2 regions of the Bradyrhizobium sp. 26S5 genome follow, and region 2 is predicted to be linked to the other one. Evidence: riboswitches for the same ligand, from Rfam matches in the RefSeq annotation. Region 2 holds a riboswitch; the other holds the start of a gene.
What was found. Region 2 has a riboswitch for glycine ahead of V5279_RS29010 (D-amino acid dehydrogenase). Riboswitches for the same ligand answer to the same signal wherever they lie in the genome.

Region 1 (7,440 bases), 190 kb from region 2:
CCGCCTGCGCGTAATCCTCCACCGGCGGGCACGAGCACACCAGATTGCGATCGCCATAGACGTTGTCGACGCGCCCGACCGGGCTCCAGTATTTGTCGGAACGTGACACGCCCGCGGGGAAGCAGCCCTCGGCGCGGCTGTAGGCCCGGTTCCAGGCATCGTCGGCGATGTCGTGGACGGTGTGCGGCGCGTGGCGCAGCGGCGAGGCCTCGACCTTCCAGCGGCCCTTCTCGATCTCCGCGATCTCGTTGCGGATCGCGATCATGGCGTCGCAGAAGCGGTCGATCTCGAACTTGGATTCCGATTCCGTCGGCTCGATCATCAGCGTGCCCGCCACCGGGAAGCTCATGGTCGGCGCGTGGAAGCCGTAATCGATCAGCCGCTTGGCAATGTCGTCCACGGTGACGCCGCTGGTCGTCTTCAGCGCCCGCGGGTCGATGATGCATTCATGCGCGACGCGGTCACGGGCGTTGCGATACAGCACCGGGAAGTGCGGCTGCAGCCGCGCGGCGATGTAGTTCGCGTTGAGAATCGCGATCTCGGTGGCGCGTGTGAGGCCTTCGCCGCCCATCATCAGGATGTAGATGTAGGAGATGGTCAGGATCGATGCCGAGCCGAACGGCGCGGCCGACACCGGGCCGATGGCGTGCGCAACCGTGCCGTCTGTCGCGGGATGGCCGGGCAGATAGGGAGCCAGATGCGCCTTGACGCCGATCGGGCCCATGCCGGGACCGCCGCCGCCATGCGGGATGCAGAAGGTCTTGTGCAGGTTGAGATGGCTGACATCGGCGCCGTAATCGCCGGGCCGCGACAGCCCGACCTGCGCGTTCATGTTGGCGCCGTCGAGATAGACCTGTCCGCCATGCGCATGCACAATGTCGCAGATCTCGCTGATATGCTCCTCGAACACGCCGTGGGTCGACGGATAGGTGATCATGACAGCGGCGAGGTCTTTCGAGTGCTTCTCCGCCTTGGCGCGAAGATCATTGACGTCGACGTCGCCGCGCGCATCGCAGGCCACCACCACGACGTCCATGCCGACCATCGCGGCGGAGGCCGGATTGGTGCCGTGCGCGGAGGAGGGGATCAGGCACACCTTGCGGTGCGGCTCGCCGCGCGCGAGATGATAGCCGCGGATCGCCAGCAGCCCGGCATATTCGCCTTGCGCGCCGGAGTTCGGCTGCAGCGAGACCGCGTCATAGCCGGTGATGTCGCACAGCCACTGCTCCAGCCGCTGGAACAGCGCGTGATAGCCCTTGGCCTGATCCGCAGGCGCGAACGGATGCAGATTGCCGAACGCCGGCCAGGTCAGCGGGATCATCTCGGTGGTGGCGTTCAGCTTCATGGTGCAGGAGCCTAGCGGGATCATCGCGCGGTCGAGCGCCAGGTCACGATCGCTGAGCTTGCGCATGTAGCGCAGCAGTTCGGTCTCCGAGCGGTGCGTGTTGAACACCGGATGGGTGAGGAAGGCGCTGGTGCGCCGCAGCTCCTTCGGCAGCGCCTCGCGTGCGGCCGCCTCGATCTCGGCATAGCTGAGCTTGCCGCCGAACACGCGCCACACCGCCTCGACGGTCTCAGGCGTGGTGGTCTCGTCGAGCGCGATGCCGAGCGTGGTCGCGCCGATGCGCAGATTGATCCGCTCCGCCAGCGCGCGGGAGACCAGCTCGATCTGCTTCGCACCGGCTTCGACGGTCACGGTGTCGAAGAACGCTTCGCTCACAGGCGCAAAGCCGAGCTTGCGCAGGCCTGCGGCAAGCACGGTGGCGCGGCGATGCACGCTGCGTGCGATATGGGTCAGGCCCTCGGGGCCGTGATAGACCGCATACATCGAGGCGATCACGGCGAGCAGCACCTGCGCGGTGCAGATGTTGGAGGTCGCCTTCTCGCGGCGGATATGCTGCTCGCGGGTCTGCAGCGCGAGCCGATAGGCCGGCGCGCCGCGGGAATCCACCGACAGGCCGACGATTCGGCCGGGCAGCGAGCGCTTCAGCGTGTCGCGCACTGCCATGTAGGCGGCGTGCGGGCCGCCATAACCCATCGGCACGCCGAACCGCTGCGCCGAGCCGATTGCGATGTCGGCGCCGAGCTCGCCGGGCGAGGTGAGCAGCGTGAGCGACAGCAAGTCCGCCGCCACGATCGCAAGCGCGCCCTTGGCGCGCAGCGACGCGATCGCGGGCCTGAGGTCGCGCACCGCGCCCGAGGTGCCCGGATATTGCAGCAGCGCGCCGAGCACGTCGGCCTTGTCGAGTTCGGTCAGGGGATCGCCGACGACCAGCGCCCAGCCCAAGGGCGCTGCGCGCGTGCGCATCACGGCAAGCGTCTGCGGATGCACCTCCTTGTCGACGAAGAACACCTTCGCCTTGACCTGCGAGTGGCGCTCGGCGAGCGCCATCGCCTCCGCCGCCGCGGTCGCCTCGTCGAGCAGCGAGGCGTTGGCGACGTCGAGCCCGGTGAGGTCGCAGACCATGGTCTGGAAGTTGAACAGCGCTTCGAGCCGGCCCTGGCTGATCTCCGGCTGGTACGGCGTGTAGGCGGTGTACCAGGCCGGGTTCTCCAGGATGTTGCGCTGGATCACCGCGGGCAGGATGGTGCCGGAATAGCCCTGGCCGATCAGCGAGGTGAACACCTGGTTCTGCGCGGCGAGCTCGCTCATATGCGAAAGCGCCTCGGTCTCGCTCAGCGCGCGGCCGAGATCGAGCGGCGCCTTCTGGCGGATCGACGCCGGCAGCGTCTCGTCCATCATTGCCTGCAGGCTCGCAGCGCCGACCGTCTCCAGCATCGCGTTGACGTCGCGCGGCGACGGTCCGATGTGGCGGCGGACGAAATCGGTGGCGGCTTCGTTGATCGGCTTGAAGGGCGCGTTCATGGCTTGATCCTCGGGCTGATCCTCAGGCGGTGTGGGCGGCGTAGGCGGCCTCATCCATCAGGCCGCCGAGTTCGCTCTTGTCTGATATCTTCAGCTTGAAGAACCAGGCCTTGCCGCCGGCATCCGAATTGACCAGCGCGGGCTCGGCCGCGAGTTCTTCGTTGACCTCGATCACCTCGCCGGTGATCGGCGCGTAGACGTCGGAGGCGGCCTTGACGGATTCGACGACGGCGGCGGCCTCGGCCTTCTTCAGGCTGCGGCCGACCTTCGGCAATTCGACGAACACGACGTCGCCGAGCTGCGATTGCGCGTAGTCGGTGATCCCGATCGTGGCGACGTCGCCCTCGATGCGGAGCCATTCGTGGTCGGACGTGTACAGCGTCGTCATGGGGATCGATCCTTTGGCGTCTAGCGTTTGTAGGTATTGGGAACGAAGGGCGTGGCGGCGACCTTCAGCGGCAGTCGCTGGCCGCGCACCTCGGCGAAAACGGTGGTGTCGAGCGCGGAAAGCGAGGTCGGCAGATAGCCCATCGCAACGGGGGCATTGAGGCTCGGGCCGAAGCCGCCCGACGTCACCTTGCCGATTGGCTCGGTGGAGGTCGGGTCGGCGAACAGGACGGCGCCTTCGCGCACCGGCGCGCGGCCTTCCGGTCGCAAGCCGACACGGCGGCGGGAAGCGCCTTGCGCGAACTGTGCGAGGATCTTGTCGGCGCCCGGAAAACCGCCGGCGCGGCCGCCGCCGCTGCGGCGAACCTTCTGTACCGACCATTCCAGCGCGCCTTCGACCGGCGTCGTCGTGGTGTCGATGTCATGGCCATAGAGGCAGAGCCCGGCTTCGAGCCGCAGGCTATCACGCGCGCCGAGCCCGATCGGCAGCACGTCGGAATTGTCCAGCAGTGCGGTGACCAGGGTTTCGGCCTTGTCCGCCGGCACCGAGATTTCAAAGCCGTCCTCGCCGGTGTAGCCGGAGCGCGAGACGAAACAGTCGATATCGGCGACGCGGCGCGGGCCGGCGTCCATGAATTTCATCGAACTGACATCTGCACAAAGTTTCGCCAGCGCCGATTCGGCTGTCGGCCCCTGCAGCGCGATCAGCGCGCGGTCGGCCAGCGACACGATTTCGCAGGCGTCGGAGAGATGCGCGCGCAGATGCGCCTCGTCCTCGGCCTTGCAGGCGGCGTTCACCACCAGGAACAGATGATCGCCGAAATTCGCGACCATCAAATCGTCGAGCAGCCCGCCGTCGTCATTGGTGAATTGGGCGTAGCGCTGCCGTCCCGGCGCGATGCCGACAATGTCCTGCGGCACCAGGTTTTCCAGCGCGAGCGCTGCATCAGTGACCTTGCCGGATTTGGGCTTCAGCGCGAGCTGGCCCATGTGGGACACGTCGAACAGGCCGGCGTTGCTGCGGGTGTGCAAGTGCTCCTTGAGCACGCCGGCGGTGTATTGCACCGGCATGTCATAGCCGGCGAACGGCACCATCTTGGCGCCGCGCGCCAGGTGCAGCGCGTGCAGCGGGGTCTGTTTCAGCGGGGAAGTTTCGCGCGCAAGCATCACAGGGCCCTCGCGGTTCCCGCAGGGGACCTATTTCCCCTTGAGAAACCTGCAGAAAGCCCCATCTGTCGCTGTGCCTGAGAGTATTATCCCGTCGGCGGACGCATCGGGGATGACCCAGCGCCTCTTTCCAGATGTCAGACGTCACGCGGTCCTTTTGCCTGAGAGTTTCCGGGGCGGTTGCTCCTTCGGCGCCGGCGCAAGGCCGGTCTCTCCCGACGTGACTTAGCTATAGGTAGGTAGAAAACACGGCGCCGCCAAGACTGTCAACGCAGCTGCAGCAACTATCCAGTGGGCTTTGTGCTGCCGCGGCAAGCCCATGATCCGCCTGCACAGTTTCTGGACACCGCAGCTGGCCTTGTCTAAAAGCGTTCGGCCGGAAATGACGCCTTTTTGCGGCTGACCGGCCCCTATTTCCGATTGGATGAACATGAGCAGCGTCAACGACATCAGGTCGACTTTTCTGAACTACTTCAAGGCGAACGGCCACGAAATCGTGCCGTCGTCGCCGCTGGTGCCGCGCAACGACCCGACCCTGATGTTCACGGCGGCCGGCATGGTGCAGTTCAAGAACGTCTTCACCGGCGTCGAGAAGCGTTCCTATCAGCGCGCGACCACCGCGCAGAAGTGCGTGCGCGCCGGCGGCAAGCATAACGACCTCGACAATGTCGGCTACACCGCGCGCCATCTCACCTTCTTCGAGATGCTCGGCAACTTCTCGTTCGGCGATTACTTCAAGGAGCGCGCGATCGAGCTCGCCTGGAACCTGGTCACCAAGGATTTCGGGCTGAAGAAGGACAAGCTGCTCGTCACCATCTACCACGACGACGACGAGGCGGCGGGCCATTGGAAGAAGATCGCCGGCTTCTCGGACGACCGCATCATCCGCATCGCGACGTCGGACAATTTCTGGGCGGCGGGCGATACCGGGCCGTGCGGTCCGTGCTCCGAGATCTTCATCGACCGCGGCGAGCATATCTGGGGCGGACCTCCGGGCAGTCCGGAGGAGGACGGCGATCGCTTCCTCGAGTTCTGGAACCTGGTGTTCATGCAGTTCGACCAGGTGACGAAGGAGGAGCGCGTGCCGCTGCCGCGTCCCTCGATCGACACCGGCATGGGCCTGGAACGCATGGCCTTGATCCTGCAAGGCGCCGAAAGCGTGTTCGAGACCGATCTGTTCCGCCATTTGATCGATGCGGCCGCATCCGCGCTCGGACACGGTCCGAACGAGCAGACCGTTGCGTCGTATCGGGTTATCGCGGACCATCTGCGCTCGTCGGCGTTCCTGATTGCCGACGGCGTGCTGCCGTCGAACGAGGGCCGCGGCTACGTGCTGCGCCGGATCATGCGCCGTGCGATGCGCCATGCCCAATTGCTCGGCGCGCATGAGCCGCTGATGCACCGGCTGGTCTGGGCGCTGGTCCGCGAGATGGGTCAGGCCTATCCGGACCTGGTGCGTGCGGAGAAGCTGATCGAGGAGACGCTGCGGCTGGAAGAGACGCGCTTCCGCAAGACGCTGGTGCGCGGCCTGTCGATCCTCGACGAGAAGAGCGCCGGCCTCAAGAAGGGCGACATGTTCGACGGCGACACCGCGTTCACGCTGTACGATACCTTTGGCTTCCCGCTGGATTTGACGCAGGACGCGCTGAAGTCGCGCGGCATCAGCGTCGACCAGGCGGCGTTCACCGATGCGATGGAGCGGCAGCGCGTCAAGGCGCGCGCCTCCTGGACAGGTTCGGGCGAGGCGACGACCGAAGCGATCTGGTTTCCGCTGCGCGAGAAGCTCGGCGCGACCGAATTCCTCGGCTATGAGACCGAGAGCGCGGAAGGCGTGGTGACGGCACTGGTCAAGGACGGCGCCGAGACCGGCACTCTCAAGACCGGCGAGAGCGGCGCGATCGTGTTGAACCAGACCCCGTTCTATGCGGAGTCCGGCGGCCAGGTCGGCGACATCGGCATCCTTACGCGTGACGGCGTCAAGTTCCGCGTCACCGACACGCAGAAGAAGGCAGGCGATCTGTTCGTGCATCTGGGCACGGTGGAGCAGGGTACGCTCAACGTCGGCACCGCGTTGCAGCTCGAGGTCGATCACGCGAGGCGTTCGTCGATCCGCGCCAACCACTCCGCGACGCACCTCTTGCATGAGGCGCTGCGCCAGGTGCTCGGCGATCACATCGCCCAGCGCGGCTCGCTGGTCACGCCGGACCGGCTGCGCTTCGACTTCGTGCATCCGAAGCCGATCACGCCGGACGAGCTTGCCCGGGTCGAGGACATCGCCAACGACGTCGTGCTCGAGAATGACGAGGTGACGACCCGCATCATGGGGGTCGACGACGCCCGCGAGGCCGGCGCTCGCGCGCTGTTCGGCGAGAAATATGGCGACGAGGTCCGCGTCGTCTCGATGGGCAAGAGCGCCCGCGAGCACGGTCAGAACGTGCTCGGCTGGTCGGTCGAGCTTTGCGGCGGCACCCATGTCCGCCGCACCGGCGATATCGGCCTGATCTCGGTGACCGGCGAGGGCGCGGTGGCGTCGGGCGTGCGCCGCATCGAGGCACTGACCGGGCGCCATGCGCGCAGGCACGCCAATGACACGATGGCGCTGGCCAAGACCGCGGCGCAGGAGCTGCGCACCACGATCGAGGATGTCCCGGCGCGCATCACGGCGCTGATGGAAGAGCGCAAGAAGCTCGAGCGCGACCTGTCGGACGCCCGCAAGAAGCTCGCGATGGGCGGTGGCGGCGCGTCGTCGAACGGCGCGGCCTCGGGCGTGCGCGAGGTCGGCAACGTCAAGCTGCTCGCCCGCGCGGTCGAGGGCGTCGAGACCAAGGACCTGAAGAGCCTCGTCGACGACGGCAAGAAGCAGATCGGCTCGGGCGTGGTCGCGATCGTCGGCGTCACCGAGGACGGCAAGGCCGGCATCGTGGTCGGTGTTACCGCCGATCTGACCTCGCGCTTCAACGCGGTCGAGCTGGTGCGCAAGGGCTCCGAGGCGCTCGGCGGCAAGGGCGGCGGCGGCCGGC
Region 2 (7,440 bases):
GCTGCGCCACGACGATCGGCTGGGCCTTCAGCGTGGTCACATCGCCCGGCCCCATGATGACGACGGGCGTGCCGTCATAGCCGGACGCGGCAAGCGCCTTCTTGGCTTCCGCCATGCCGTTGCCCTTCACCAGCGTTTCGGCACCGACGTCGGTCTCCAGCGGCGTACCGCAGACGAAGAAGGCGCCGCAAATCTTCTGGTACTTCGCATTGCCGACCAGCGCGTCGAGCACGTCCTTCTGGTTCATCGCCAGGAACGCGGCGCGGCGCACCTTCGGATTGTCGAACGGCGGATAGAGGAAGTTCATGCGACCAAGGGTCTGGAAGCCAAACTTGTTCAGGACGTCGATCTTGAGATCCGGATTGGCTTCGAGCACCGGCAGCATGTCGAACGGAAGGTTCTCCATGAAATCGATGTCGCCGGACTGCAGCGCGTTCACCGCGGTCTGCGCGTCAGCCATCGTGACCCACTCGACGCGGTCGACCTTGACGACCTTGCCGCCTGCGGTCCAGCTCGCCGGCTCCTTGCGCGGCACGTAGTCCTTGTTCTTCTCGTACACCGCCTTCACGCCCGGCTGGAATTCCGCCTGCACGAATTTGAACGGCCCGGAGCCGATCTGTTCCGGGATCGGCTTGTCCGGCGGCGTCTCGGCGAGACGCTTCGGCATCATGAACGGCACGCGCGACGACGGCTTGCCGATCGATTCGAGCACGAGGCCGTAAGGCTCCTTCAGCTTCAGCGTGATGGTCTTGGCGTCGGTCGCCTCCAGGCTCGCGACGAAGTCCATCAGCTTCTGGCCCATGCCGTCGACCTTGCCCCAGCGCTGCAGCGAGGCGACGCAGTCTTCCGCGGTGACCGGCGCACCGTCATGCCATTTCAGGCCGTCGCGCAGCGTGAACGTGTATGTCAGCTTGTCGTCGGAGACCTTCCAGTCCGCCATCTGCGGCTGGATCTTGAAGTTGGAATCCGTCGCCAGCAGCGTGTCATAGATCATGTAGCCATGATCGCGGGTGATGTAGGCGGTGGTCATGATCGGATCGATGACGCGGAGATCCGAGTGCATCACCGCGGTGATGGTCTTGCCCGCAGCCATCGCCTGCGGTGCAAATGACAATTCCTGCGGCGCGAACGACAGTGCAAGCGCCGTCAACGCAGCCGCAAGCGTGCGGTGCTTCCAACGCGAGATAGGGAACATGCAATCTCTCCTGACGTGAAACTGGTCAAAGCCGGCTTATTCGTTATGCATGCGGTTCGTTATTTAGGCGAACTAACATGCTGTATGGCTTGTGAAATCGAGACTTGCACCAAGCGCAATGCGCGTCAATCGGTTTCGGGCGGGATCGGACGTACACAAACGAATGAGGCCGCGCGCCAGATTTTGGCTTTACAAATTCGTCGGCCGAGATTTTCGTAACGCGCGCGCGATGCCGGCGCGATCAAAACAACAAGAGAGAAAAACGATGAACCCAGCCAATCTTCCCTTTGATTCCGAAACAATGCTGCAGGGCCTGCGTAGCTGGGTGGAGTGCGAGAGCCCGACCTGGGATTCGGCGGCAGTCGAACGCATGCTCGACCTTGCCGCACGCGAGATGGCGATCATGGGTGCGACGATCGAGCGCATCGCCGGTCGCCAGGGCTTTGCCGGCTGCGTCCGCGCCCGTTTTCCTCATCCGAAGCAAGGCCAGCCCGGCATCCTGATATCAGGCCATCTGGACACCGTGCACCCGGTCGGCACCATCGAGAAGCTGAAGTGGCGGCGCGAAGGCAACAAGTGTTTCGGGCCCGGCATCTTCGACATGAAGGGCGGCAACTATCTGTCGGTCGAGGCGATCCGGCAATTGGCGCGCGCCTCCTTCACGACACCGCTGCCGATCACGGTGCTGTTCACCCCCGATGAAGAGGTCGGCACGCCGTCGACGCGCGACATCATCGAGGCGGAAGCCGCGCGCAACAAATATGTGCTGGTGCCGGAGCCCGGCCGTCCGAACAACGGCGTCGTCACCGGTCGCTACGCGATCGCGCGCTTCAATCTGGAAGCAACAGGCAAGCCGAGCCACGCCGGCGCGACGCTGTCGTCGGGCCGCTCCGCGATCCGCGAGATGGCCCGGCAGATCATCGCCATCGACGGCATGACCACCGAGGACTGCACGTTCTCGGTCGGCATCGTGCATGGCGGCCAATGGGTCAATTGCGTTGCGACGACCTGCACCGGCGAAGCGCTCAGCATGGCCAAGCGCCAGGCCGATCTCGACCGCGGCGTCGAGCGCATGCTGGCGCTGTCCGGCACCGCCAACGACGTGACATTCAAGGTGACGCGCGGCGTCACCCGCCCGGTGTGGGAGCCGGATGCCGGCACCATGGCGCTCTATGAAAAGGCAAAGGGCCTCGCGGCGGCGATGGGCCTCGATCTGCCGCATGGCAGCGCCGGCGGCGGCTCGGACGGCAACTTCACCGGTGCGATGGGCATCCCCACGCTCGACGGCCTCGGCGTTCGCGGCGCAGACGCGCATACGCTCAACGAACATATCGAGGTCGACAGCCTCGCCGAACGCGGCCGCCTGATGGCGGCACTGCTGGCGACGCTGGACTGACATCGATTTGCACTGCACAACACGTTGGCACTGCCGGATCGAAATTTAGCCTTGTCCAATTTTCAGGCTTCGCCTACGGTCCGGCCGTCCAACACGACGATGCGGGAGAGATCGGAGCAACAACATGCGTGTTGTTGGCTTCGGCGCCGACGGAGCAACCGCCCCGGAAACTCTCAGGCAAAAGGACTGTATCGTCAGGACGATCTGGAGAGAGACGAATATGGCCGCACATCAAGGGCCATGACGTCCACCGAAGGGGATAGTTCGCTATTGGGCTGCGGCCCGATGCGGATCAAGCTCTCAGGTACCGTGACAGATGGGGCGCCGATGCCGGTTTCACCGGTGGTTCGGCGACTCTAACCCACGGGAGCCTGAAGACTATCATGCCTCACGTTGCGATCATTGGCGCCGGCATCACCGGCGTGACGACGGCCTATGCCCTGCTCGAACGCGGCTACCGGGTGACTGTCCTCGACAGGCATCGCTACGCCGCGATGGAAACCTCGTTCGCCAATGGCGGACAGCTCTCCGCCAGCAACGCGGAAGTCTGGAACAACGCCGCGACCATTCTCAAGGGGCTGCGCTGGATGCTCAGAAGCGACGCGCCGCTCTTGATGAACCCGAAGCCGAGCTGGCACAAATATTCCTGGATCGGCGAGTTCGTCGGCCACATCGGCCGCTATCGCAGCAACACCATCGAGACCACGCGGCTCGCCATCGAAGCGCGCAAACATCTTTTCTCGATCGCACAGCGCGAGAGCATCGCCTTCGATCTCGAACGCCGCGGCATCCTGCACGTCTATCACGACAAGGCCGGCTTCGAAGCGGGCCTGCGGGTCAACACGCTGCTGCAGCAAGGCGGGCTCGACCGCCGGCCGGTGACCCCTGACGAAATCCGCACAATCGAACCTGCGCTGCAGACGGCCTGCTATGGCGGCTTCTTCACGCCGTCGGACGCGACCGGCGATATCCACAAGTTCACCCGCGGACTTGCCGACGCCTGCATCCGCCGCGGCGCGAGCTTCATCCACGAAGCCGATGTCGATGCGATCGCGCGAGGCGACGACGGCTTCCGCGTCAGTTGGAACGAAGCCGCTTCGCATGATGCTGACGTCGCGACGCGGCATGAGTTGCAGGCCGATGGCATCGTCATCTGCGCCGGGGTGGCGAGCCGTCACTTCGCTGGCATGCTGAACGACCGCGTCAATGTCTATCCGGTGAAGGGTTATTCGATCACCGTGCAGCTCGATGCGCCGCAAAGCCGCGACGCTGCGCCGACCGTCAGCCTGCTCGATGAAGCTGCGAAAATCGTCACCAGCCGGCTCGGCGCCGACCGCTTCCGCGTCGCCGGCACCGCCGAGTTCAACGGCTTCAACCGCGACATTCGCGCCGACCGGATCCAGCCGCTGGTGGACTGGGTGCGACAGCATTTCCCCGGGATCGACACCTCGAAGATCGTGCCATGGGCGGGCCTGCGCCCGATGATGCCGAACATGATGCCGGTGGTTCGCGCCGGACGGATTCCGGGCGTGTTCTACAATACGGGCCACGGTCATCTCGGCTGGACGCTCTCGGCCGCGACGGCGCAGATGGTAGCAGGGGCGATCGATGATTGGAGCGACCTCGACACGCCTTCAATGGTGCCGTCGCAGGTCGATACGACCGAGACCACCCGCGCAGCTTTCCCCTAATTACCCGGCCGAAGAGGAAGAATATGAGCGTATTTGCGTATGGCCAAGTCGGAATTCGCTGAGAAACGCCGCGTGATAGGAACTAGCGTCACAATGGGAAAAAGCGCTTCATCGCGGGAGGGGACAATGCGCATTGGGGTGGTGAGCACGCATGACATTGCGGTCCGGCGCGGGATCCTGAACGACATGGATGCCGGCAGCGATCTCTTCGGCGGACCGATGCGTAACCGCGCCACCGGCACGCGCACCGACTGCGTGCGCCGCCTTTCCAAAACAGTCAACGCTCAGCCTTCTGCACAGGGCTCCACGAAAGGCACGACATGACAACTGAGACGTTGACCAAGCCGGATCAGATTGCCGCAGAGCTGTGCGCGGCCGTCGACCGAAACTTCGACGATCAGATCGCGTTCCTGTCGCGCATGGTGCAGTTCCGCAGCTTGCGCGGACAGGAAGCGCCGCAACAACTTTGGCTGGCCGAGCAGTTCGCAAAGCGCCGCTACGACGTCGATGTGTTCAGCCTTGCGGACGTCAATCTGATGAGCCATCCGAAGGCTGCGCCAATGGACGGCATCGATCTTGCCGGATCGCAGCAGGTTGTTGCGACGAAGAACAGCAAAGGCAGCGGGCGTAGCCTGATCTTGCAAGGTCATATCGACGTGGTGCCGGAGGGGCCCGCTGACCTCTGGGACCAGCCGCCGTTCGCAGGCGCCGTGCGCGACGGCTGGATGTTCGGGCGTGGCGCGCAAGACATGAAGGCCGGTGTCTCGGCAATGATCTTCGCGCTCGATGCTATCAGAGACGCCGGCTATGCCCCGGGCGGGCGCGTCCATCTGCAGACCGTGACCGAGGAAGAGAGCACCGGCAACGGCGCATTGTCCACTCTGATGCGCGGCTATCGCGCCGACGCCTGTCTCATTCCCGAACCGACCGGACACACGCTGACGCGCGCCCAGGTCGGCGCCATCTGGTTTCGCCTGCGCGTGCGCGGCACGCCGGTGCATGTCGCCTATTCCGAGGCGGGTACGAGCGCCATCCTGTCGGCGATGCATCTGGTGCGCGCGTTCCAGGATTACACCAAAACGCTCAATGCCCGGGCGCTCGACAACAGCTGGTTCCGCACCGTCAAGAATCCGATCAAGTTCAATGTCGGGATCATCAAAGGCGGCGATTGGGCCAGTTCGACCGCGGCGTGGTGCGAGCTGGATTGCCGGCTCGGTCTGCTGCCGGGCGAGACACCGCGAGAGGCGATGCGTGGCATCGAGGAATGCCTGGCCGAGGCGCACAAGGCCGACGACTTCCTGTCCGACAATCCGGCTGAGCTCGTGTGGAGTGGTTTTCAGGCGGACCCGGCGGTGTGCGAGCCTGGCAGCGAAGCGGAAGCAGCTCTGTCGGCCGCCCATCATTCCGTCTTCCAGGCTCCAATGCAGGAGCGCCTGTCTACCGCCGTCAACGACACCCGCTACTATTGCGTCGACTATGGCATCCCTGCCCTTTGCTATGGTCCTTACGGCATCGGCCCGCATGCGTTCAACGAACGCGTCGAGCTCGACAGCCTTCGCAAGACAACGCAGAGCATCGCATTGTTCGTCGCCAACTGGTGCGGCGCGATGAGAGCGTGAATCGACTTGTGGTTTCAGGTCGGTGGCGCGTGACGAAATGTGCAATTCGAAATAGCAGCTTCAGACCAAGGGAGGCTTCCAACAGCCCGAACCGCGCCTTGATATAGCGTCGCCATTGGCACAGTATTTGCCTGCAAATTCATCACTTTCGCGCTAGCTTTGAGAGAAGACGCAGAAGCGCATGAGACACATCACGGGGACACCATGAGTATGATGCGGCCCAGCCTTCGCTTCACACCGCCTGACGACAGGAGATAGCAGCGATGATCGGCTATCTCATCCGCCGCATCCTCGCCGCCGTTCCCGTGATGGGCGTGGTGGCCCTGTTCGTGTTCCTGTTGCTGCGGCTAACGCCGGGCGACCCCGCCGCAATTCTCGCCGGCGACAATGCGACGCCGGAACAGCTCGAACGCATCAGGACCTCGCTTGGTCTCAACGAGCCGATCTACATCCAGTTCTACACCTGGGTCGCCAGACTGCTGCACGGCGACCTCGGTGTCTCCCTGATCTCGAACAAGCCGATCCTCGAGATGATCGGCCCGCGCCTCGAACCCTCGATTTCGGTTGCGCTCGCCACCATCATCCTCTCGATCCTGGTCGCGGTGCCGCTCGGCGTGATCGCGGCGTGGAAGCACGGCACCTGGATCGATCGCTTCGTGATGGGGCTCTCGGTGCTTGGCTTCTCGGTGCCGGTGTTCGTGATCGGCTATGTGCTGATCCAGATCTTTGCGATCGATCTGCGCTGGGTGCCGGTGCAGGGCTTCAAGAGCATCTCGGCCGGCTTCGGTCCGTTCTTCGAGCGCATCATCCTGCCAACCTGTACGCTCTCCTTCATCTATGTCGCGCTGATCGCGCGCATGACACGGGCCTCGATGCTCGATGTGCTGGGTGAGGATTACGTGCGCACGGCACGCGCCAAGGGCATCGGCGAGACCGGCGTGCTGCTGCGCCATGCGCTGCGCAACGCCGCGGTTCCGGTCATCACCGTGATCGGTTCCGGCTTCGCGCTCCTGATCTCCGGCGTCGTGGTCACCGAGAGCGTGTTCAACCTGCCCGGCATCGGCCGCCTCACCGTCGATGCGGTGCTGGCGCGCGATTATCCGGTGATCCAGGCGATGATCCTTCTGACGTCGGGTATCTATGTCGCGGTCAATCTGTTGATCGACCTCGCCTACACCCTGCTCGATCCTCGTATCCGGTACTGAGCAATGGCGATCGAAACCCTTCCCGAATCCTCTATTCCCGTCACGCGGCCGCTCCGCGTCAAGCTCGGCTTCCTCACCTCGACGCCGATCATCGCGGTTGCGACGATCTGCCTCGCGCTCATCATCCTGATGGCGATCTTCGCGCCGCTGCTCGCGCCGCACGATCCGCTGCTGCTGACGCCGTCGCAGCGGCTGAAGCCGTCGAGCGCGCAATACCTGCTCGGCACCGACGCCTATGGACGCGACCTGTTGTCGCGCGTCATCTATGGCGCGCGGATCTCGCTGGTGATCGGGCTCGGCGCCGCCGTCTGCTCGATCGCCGTCGGGCTGCTGA

Region 1: linked by a shared signal. The riboswitch ahead of gcvT (glycine cleavage system aminomethyltransferase GcvT) and the one ahead of V5279_RS29010 (D-amino acid dehydrogenase) in region 2 are both predicted to bind glycine.

What each region holds. Positions count from the first base shown of each region.
Region 1 covers NZ_CP145948.1:6,341,490-6,348,929, reverse strand. Annotated here, with positions in the region: gene gcvP (aminomethyl-transferring glycine dehydrogenase) at 1-2,866, opposite strand, end outside; gene gcvH (glycine cleavage system protein GcvH) at 2,889-3,254, opposite strand; gene gcvT (glycine cleavage system aminomethyltransferase GcvT) at 3,275-4,420, opposite strand; glycine riboswitch at 4,560-4,649, opposite strand; gene alaS (alanine--tRNA ligase) at 4,851-7,440, shown strand, end outside.
Region 2 covers NZ_CP145948.1:6,155,000-6,162,439, forward strand. Annotated here, with positions in the region: gene V5279_RS29000 (ABC transporter substrate-binding protein) at 1-1,195, opposite strand, end outside; gene V5279_RS29005 (M20/M25/M40 family metallo-hydrolase) at 1,461-2,591, shown strand; glycine riboswitch at 2,684-2,790, shown strand; glycine riboswitch at 2,794-2,909, shown strand; gene V5279_RS29010 (D-amino acid dehydrogenase) at 2,975-4,282, shown strand; gene V5279_RS29015 (hypothetical protein) at 4,409-4,606, shown strand; gene V5279_RS29020 (ArgE/DapE family deacylase) at 4,603-5,901, shown strand; gene V5279_RS29025 (ABC transporter permease) at 6,165-7,106, shown strand; gene V5279_RS29030 (ABC transporter permease) at 7,110-7,440, shown strand, end outside.